Methylomagnum ishizawai: one gene and its partner. The protein of the gene in region 1 binds, or shares a complex with, the protein of each later gene. Links are inferred from orthologs where the notes say so. Each region holds a gene or a part of one and is shown on either strand. Other genes may lie near its edges. The genes, in order: mnmE and mnmG.

What was found.
Region 2: the proteins of mnmE (region 1) and mnmG are in contact, whole or in part, in a solved structure (PDB 9HIP), measured with the Escherichia coli proteins. The link is inferred for Methylomagnum ishizawai from one-to-one orthologs.

Annotation. Positions count from the first base shown.
Region 1 is NZ_FXAM01000001.1:528,506-531,769, reverse strand. What follows is about bases 23-2,971. They hold mnmE (tRNA uridine-5-carboxymethylaminomethyl(34) synthesis GTPase MnmE), read right to left. Parts: upstream 2,196-2,971; coding sequence 849-2,195; downstream 23-848. Other genes in these bases: yidC (membrane protein insertase YidC), read right to left, coding at 2,233-2,971; tnpC (IS66 family transposase), read left to right, coding at 23-786. Outside these bases: more of tnpC, read left to right, coding at 1-22; more of yidC, read right to left, coding at 2,972-3,264. UniProt on the Escherichia coli protein: Exhibits a very high intrinsic GTPase hydrolysis rate. Involved in the addition of a carboxymethylaminomethyl (cmnm) group at the wobble position (U34) of certain tRNAs, forming tRNA-cmnm(5)s(2)U34.
Region 2 is NZ_FXAM01000001.1:50,912-54,128, forward strand. Bases 280-3,181 are described here. They hold mnmG (tRNA uridine-5-carboxymethylaminomethyl(34) synthesis enzyme MnmG), read right to left. Parts: upstream 2,717-3,181; coding sequence 842-2,716; downstream 280-841. Other genes in these bases: rsmG (16S rRNA (guanine(527)-N(7))-methyltransferase RsmG), read right to left, coding at 280-839; B9N93_RS25900 (hypothetical protein), read right to left, coding at 2,766-2,996; B9N93_RS00305 (metallophosphoesterase family protein), read left to right, coding at 3,124-3,181. Also shown: B9N93_RS00285 (ParA family protein), read right to left, coding at 1-216; more of rsmG, read right to left, coding at 216-279; more of B9N93_RS00305, read left to right, coding at 3,182-3,217. UniProt on the Escherichia coli protein: NAD-binding protein involved in the addition of a carboxymethylaminomethyl (cmnm) group at the wobble position (U34) of certain tRNAs, forming tRNA-cmnm(5)s(2)U34.

The DNA of each region.
Region 1 (3,264 bases):
CTCGACCCCGGCAGCGGCAAGGCCAAGAAGGCCTACCTCTGGGCCTACCGCAGCAACGACCTGGAACCGGGACCCCGCATCGTCGTGTTCGACTACCGGCCGGGCCGGGGCGGCGGGCACGCGCGGGCGTTCCTCGGCACCTGGCAAGGCCACCTGCGGGTCGACGACTATGCCGGGTACAAGGCGCTGTTCGCCCCGGAACGGGAAGCGGCCCCGCCCTGCGTCGAACTGGGCTGCTGGGCCCATGCGCGGCGCAAGTTCTTCGAACTCCACCAAGCCAACCAAAGCCCCATGGCCGGGGAGGCGTTGCGGCGCATCGGCCAGCTCTACGCCGTCGAAGCCGAGGCCCGGTCGCTGGACATCCCGGCCCGCCAGCGGCTGCGGGCCGAACGCGCCCTGCCGGAACTGGAGTCCCTGCGCGCCTGGCTGGCCGAGACCCGCGCCCGCACCGCCCCGGGCACCGGGGCCGCCAAGGCGCTGGACTACACCCTGAAACGCTGGCCCGCCCTCGTCCGCTATGCCGAGACCGGCGATTTGCCCGTGGATAACAATCCAGTGGAGAACGCCATCCGCCCCATCGCCGTCGGGAAAAAGAATTGGTTGTTCTCCGGTTCCGAACGGGCCGGCCAACGCGCCGCCGCCATCCAGACCCTGCTCGGCACCGCCAAACTCAACGGGCTCGACCCCGCCGCCTGGCTGCGGGACACCCTCGCAAAACTTCCCGCCTGGCCCAACAGCCGTATCGACGAGTTACTGCCGTTCCACACCCAGATACCCCAGGCATAGGCCGAGCAATCAGGACAGGTGGTAGCGCTGGACGCTTACTTTGGATGTAGAAAAATATGACTTTATTTTCCAATACAAAAACTCCCAAATATCCGCCCCAATAAGTCGTCACTGGTGAACTCGCCCGTAATTTCGGAAAGCGCATGCTGCGCCTCCCGCAATTCCTCGGCCAATAGCTCCAAAGCCCGCGCATCCACCTGCCGGGCGGCGTTGTCCAGTGCGGTTCGGGCGCGGTCGATGGCATCCAAATGGCGGCGGCGGGCGATGAACACGCCTTCGGTGTCGGCCTCGTAACCCATCGCGGCCTTGAGATGGCGTAGCAAATCCCCGACCCCGGCTCCACTTTTAGCAGAGAGATAAACCACCGGGCCTTCGGGCATTTCGACCAACCCGGCGGGCTGGCCGGTCAGGTCGATCTTGTTATGGATACGGGTGACGGGCAGGTTTTGCGGCAGGCTCGCCAGCAGTTCCCCGGCCTGCTCCGGCTCGCGGTCGTCGATCAACAACAGCACCCGATCGGCCCGCTCGATCTCGGCGCGGGCGCGGCGGATGCCTTCCCGCTCCACGATATCCTCGCTGTCCCGAAGTCCCGCCGTATCGACCACATGCAAGGGCATCCCGTCGATTTGGATGTATTCGCGCAAGGTGTCGCGGGTGGTGCCGGCGATAGCGGTGACGATGGCGGCTTCCCGCCCGGCCAAAAGGTTCAACAGGCTGGATTTGCCCGCGTTGGGCCGCCCCGCAATCACCACGGTCATGCCATCGCGCAGCAAACAGCCTTGGCGGGCGGTCTGGCGGATGGCGTCCAGCGCGGCCAATAGCTCGGCGACCTGTGCGGCGATCTGGCCTTCCGCCAGGAAATCGATGTCCTCGTCGGTGAAATCGATGGACGCCTCGACATAGAGCCGGAGTTGGATCAAGGCTTCGACCAAGTTCCCCACCCGCCGGGAAAACTCCCCTTGCAAGGAACGCTGGGCGGAACGGGCGGCTTGCTCGGTGCTGGCGTCGATCAAATCGGCGATGGCCTCGGCCTGGGCCAGATCGATCTTGTCGTTGAGGAACGCCCGCTCGCTGAATTCCCCAGGCCGGGCCAGCCGCGCCCCCAGACCCAGCACCCGCCGCAACAGCAAATCCAGCAATACCGGCCCGCCATGGGCGTGGAGTTCGAGGACGTGTTCGCCGGTAAACGAACGCGGAGCGGGGAAATACAGGGCGAGGCCGCTATCCAGCACCGCGCCGTCGTGGTCGCGGAACGGGCCGAAATGGGCATGACGGGCGGGAATCATCCGGCCCAGGACGGCCTGGGCGATCTCCGGCGCGAGGTCGCCGGAAACGCGGAGGATGCCGACGCCACCCCGTCCGGGCGGGGTGGCGATGGCGGCGATGGTGTCGGGGTTGGAAGCGGCCATAAAAGAAAAGGCCGGGGTTTGCCCGGCCTCTCCAAGATCAAGAGCCTGCGGGCGCGGGCTTATCAACGATGATGGTTTTGTTGATATACCACTGCTGCACGATGGACAGCAAGTTATTGACCACCCAGTACACCACCAGCCCCGAGGGGAAGAAGGCGAAGAAGCCCGTGAACATCACCGGCATATACAGCATCACCTTGGCCTGCACCGGATCGGAAGGCGGCGGGCTGAGCTTCTGCTGGATGAACATGGACACGCCCATGATCAAGGGCAGCACGAAGTAGGGGTCTTTGTCGGACAGGTCGTTCAGCCACAGCATGAACGGGGCTTGCCGCATCTCGACCGATTCCACCAACACCCAATACAGCGAGATGAACACCGGAATCTGCACCAGGATCGGCAAGCACCCCCCCAAGGGGTTCACTTTTTCCTTGCGGTACATTTCCATCATCGCCATGTTCAGCTTTTGCTTGTCGGAGCCGTACTTTTCCTTGAGTTCGGCCAGTTTGGGCTGGAGCTTGCGCATATTGGCCATGGAACGGTAGCTCGACGCCGACAGCCGGAAAAACAAGGCTTTCAAGGTGAGGGTGACGAAGATGATCGCCCAGCCCCAGTTATCGAAAATCTTGTGGAATTGCTCCAGCAACCAGAACACCGGCTTGGCGATGAAGGTCAGGGCGCCATAGTCCACGGTCAGGTCCAGGCCGGGCGCGGTCGCTTCCAGCACGCGGAGCAGCTTGGGACCGGCGTACAACTGGGCGGTGAATACCTTGGACTGGCCGGGCGCGACTTCCAGCGCGGGCGAATAAGCCCCGATCACGAAATGGTTGTCCGACAGCGCCTTGGTGTAATAGGTCTCCTCGTCGTCCTTGGCGGGAATCCAGGCGGCCACGAAATAATGCTGGATCATGGCGATCCAGCCATCCTTGGACTTCTTGTCCAAGTTCTCGTTGGTCATGTCCTTGAAGCTGATCTTGCGGTATTTCTCCTCGGGGGTATACAGCACGCCGCCGGTATAGGTGCGGACCAACTGGTCCTTGTTGCCGGGGTCTTTACGCTGCAACTGCAC
Region 2 (3,217 bases), 480 kb from region 1 along the record:
GTCGCGGGCATGGACCTGGCCCGATAGCACCTCGTAGGCCGAGGGCGACACGGTTTTCTTATTCACGCCGCAACCCATGGTCGCGTTGCCCTGCGGGTCCAGATCGACCAGCAACACCTTGTGCCGGGTCGCCGCCAGCGAGGCCGCGAGATTGACGCTGGTGGTGGTCTTGCCCACACCGCCTTTTTGGTTGGCTACCGCGATGATTTTTCCCATTAGCTATCCGCCATGATTTCGACCAAATGCCGCTCCACGTCCAGACCCGGAATCGCCAGCTTATGGACGCGGACGCCGCGGCCCTTGAGGGTTTCGATTTCTTGCTGGGGCCAAACGCCCTTTTGCGCCAGAATCCGGCCACTGGGGGCCAATAGCCGCGCCGTGGTCGCCACGATGTCTCCCAAACTGGCGAAGGCGCGGGCCAGCACGGTGTCGAACCCCCGTTCGGGGCGGTATTGTTCCACCCGCGCCGTGATGACGTCCACGTTTTTCAGCCCGAGTTCGATGACGGCCTGTTGCACGAAACGGGTTTTTTTGGCGTTGCTGTCGAGCAGGGCGAAGGCTTTATCCGGGCACAGGATCGCCAGGGGAATGCCGGGCAAACCCGCGCCGGTGCCCACGTCGAGGATGGTTTTACCATGCAGATAAGGCGTGGCGGTCAGGCTGTCCAGCAAATGCAGGTCCACCGCCGTATTGAGGTCGCGGATGGCGGTGAGGTTGTAGGTGCGGTTCCATTTCTGCATTAGATTCAGGAAAGCCAGCAGCTTAGTCCGCTGTCCAGGGGTATGGGATAACGCGAGGGTTTCCATGCCCGCGGCGAGGCGGCGGTCGAGGGTTTCCATGCTCAGGCGCTCAGCTTCTTGATATGCACCAACAGCAAGGAAATCGCCGCCGGGGTCACCCCAGGAATCCGCGCCGCCTGCCCCACGGTTTCCGGGCGCTGTTGCCTGAGCTTGTCGCGCACCTCGGCGGACAGGCCGACCACGTTGGCGTAATCGAATTGCTCGGGCAAGCGCCAATGCTCATAGCGGCGGGTGCGGTCGATTTCGGCCTGCTGGCGGTCGATGTAGCCCTGATACTTGGCCTGGATTTCCACTTGTTCCAAAGCCTGCGGATCGTTCACCGCCGCCAGCGCCGGGCAGATATCGCGCAGATGTTCGGCACGGACTTCCGGGCGGCGCAGCAATTCGAGCAAGCGGGCTTCGCGGGTCAAGGGACTGGTCAGGATCGGTTCCAGGCTCAAAGCCTCGGGCGAATTAGGGCGGATTTCCCGTTCGGCCAGCTCGGTTTGCATCCTGGCAATCGCCGCTTGCTTGGCCTCGAACCGCCGCCAATGTTCGTCCTCCACCACGCCCAGTTCGCGGCCCTTGGGCGTCAGGCGCAAATCGGCGTTGTCCTCGCGCAGCAGCAGCCGGTATTCGGCGCGGCTGGTGAACATGCGGTAAGGCTCGGACGTGCCACGGGTGATGAGGTCGTCGATCATCACGCCCATGTAAGCCTCGTCGCGGCTGGGGGACCAGGATTCGCGGCCCTGGGCCTTGAGCGCGGCGTTCAGCCCGGCGATCAAGCCTTGGGCGGCAGCTTCCTCATAACCCGTCGTGCCGTTGATCTGGCCCGCAAAGAACAGGCCGTCCATGGGCTTGGTTTCCAGCGAGGCTTTCAAATCGCGGGGATCGAAGAAATCGTATTCGATGGCGTAGCCGGGCCGGGTGATATGGGCGTTCTCGAAACCCCGGATCGAGCGCACCAGCGCATATTGCACATCGAACGGCAAGCTGGTGGAAATGCCGTTCGGATAGATTTCATGGGTTTCCAACCCTTCCGGCTCGACGAAAATCTGGTGCGAATCCTTGTCGGCGAAACGCACGATCTTGTCCTCGATGGACGGGCAATAGCGCGGCCCCACGCCTTCGATCACGCCCGTGTACATGGGCGAGCGATCCAGCCCGCCATGGATGATATCGTGGGTGCGTCCGTTGGTGCGGGTGATGAAACAGGACACCTGCCGGGGATGCTGTTCCGGCGCACCCAGGAAGGAAAACACCGGCACCGGATCGTCGCCCGGCTGCGCTTCCATCACCGAGTAATCGAGGGTGCGCCCATCGATGCGCGGCGGCGTGCCGGTCTTGAGCCGCGCCACCCGGAACGGCAATTCCCGCAGGCGCAACGCCAAAGCGTTCGAGGCCGGATCGCCCGCCCGGCCCCCTTCGTAATTTTCGAGGCCCACATGGATGCGCCCGGCCAGGAACGTCCCCACCGTCAGCACCACGCACCGCGCCCGGAATTTCAAACCCATCTGGGTCACGACGCCCGCAGCCTTGCCCTGTTCGACGATGAGGTCGGCCACTTGCTGCTGGAACAGGGCGAGATTGGGCTGGGTTTCCAGCTTGCGGCGCACCACGGCCTTGTACAAGGCGCGGTCGGCTTGGGCGCGGGTGGCGCGGACCGCCGGACCTTTGCTGGCGTTCAACACCCGGAAATGGATGCCGGCCCGGTCCGCCGCCTGGGCCATGAAGCCGCCGAGGGCGTCGATTTCCTTGACCAGATGGCCCTTGCCGATACCGCCGATGGCGGGATTGCAACTCATCTGGCCCAGGGTTTCGATGCTCTGGGTCAGGAGCAGGGTTTTCGCGCCGACGCGGGCCGAGGCCAGGGCCGCTTCGGTCCCGGCGTGACCGCCGCCGACCACGATGACATCGAAGGTTTCGGAGAAGAACATGGTGGGAAAGCGCGTGGCGCTGGGTGGTGCTGGATAGAAGCCGCCTAGCTTACACCATTGCAAGCGGAATCGGCGTCCCGGCCCCGCCACCGATCCTCAGTGGGAAGACCCCGCCGCCCGGCGCAGGCTGGCATGTTCGGGCGCGTTCAACCAAGACATAGTAAGCGTTGAGCCGTTCCAGCGTGGCGAAGTCCAGCCTTTCCACCCAATCGCCGGGCAGCAGGTCGGCGACCATTTCGGGGTGGGAGAATAGGAGTTTGTAGGTGTGGTCATGGTCCATGGAGGGAATTTACCAAGGCGGAACATCGGTCCTGGCTTCGAGAGGGAGTGGGTACAGGCTTCGCCGACACCTATGTAAAATATAAGAGTCGCCCATGCAAGATTGATCTCAACTTTTGGCTTGAACCATGACAACTCCCCTCCGTTGGCTGCATCTCTCCGACTTCCATGTGGGCAAGGACAATTACGCGCAGCGGCGTTTGTTCGACAAACTCATCGCCC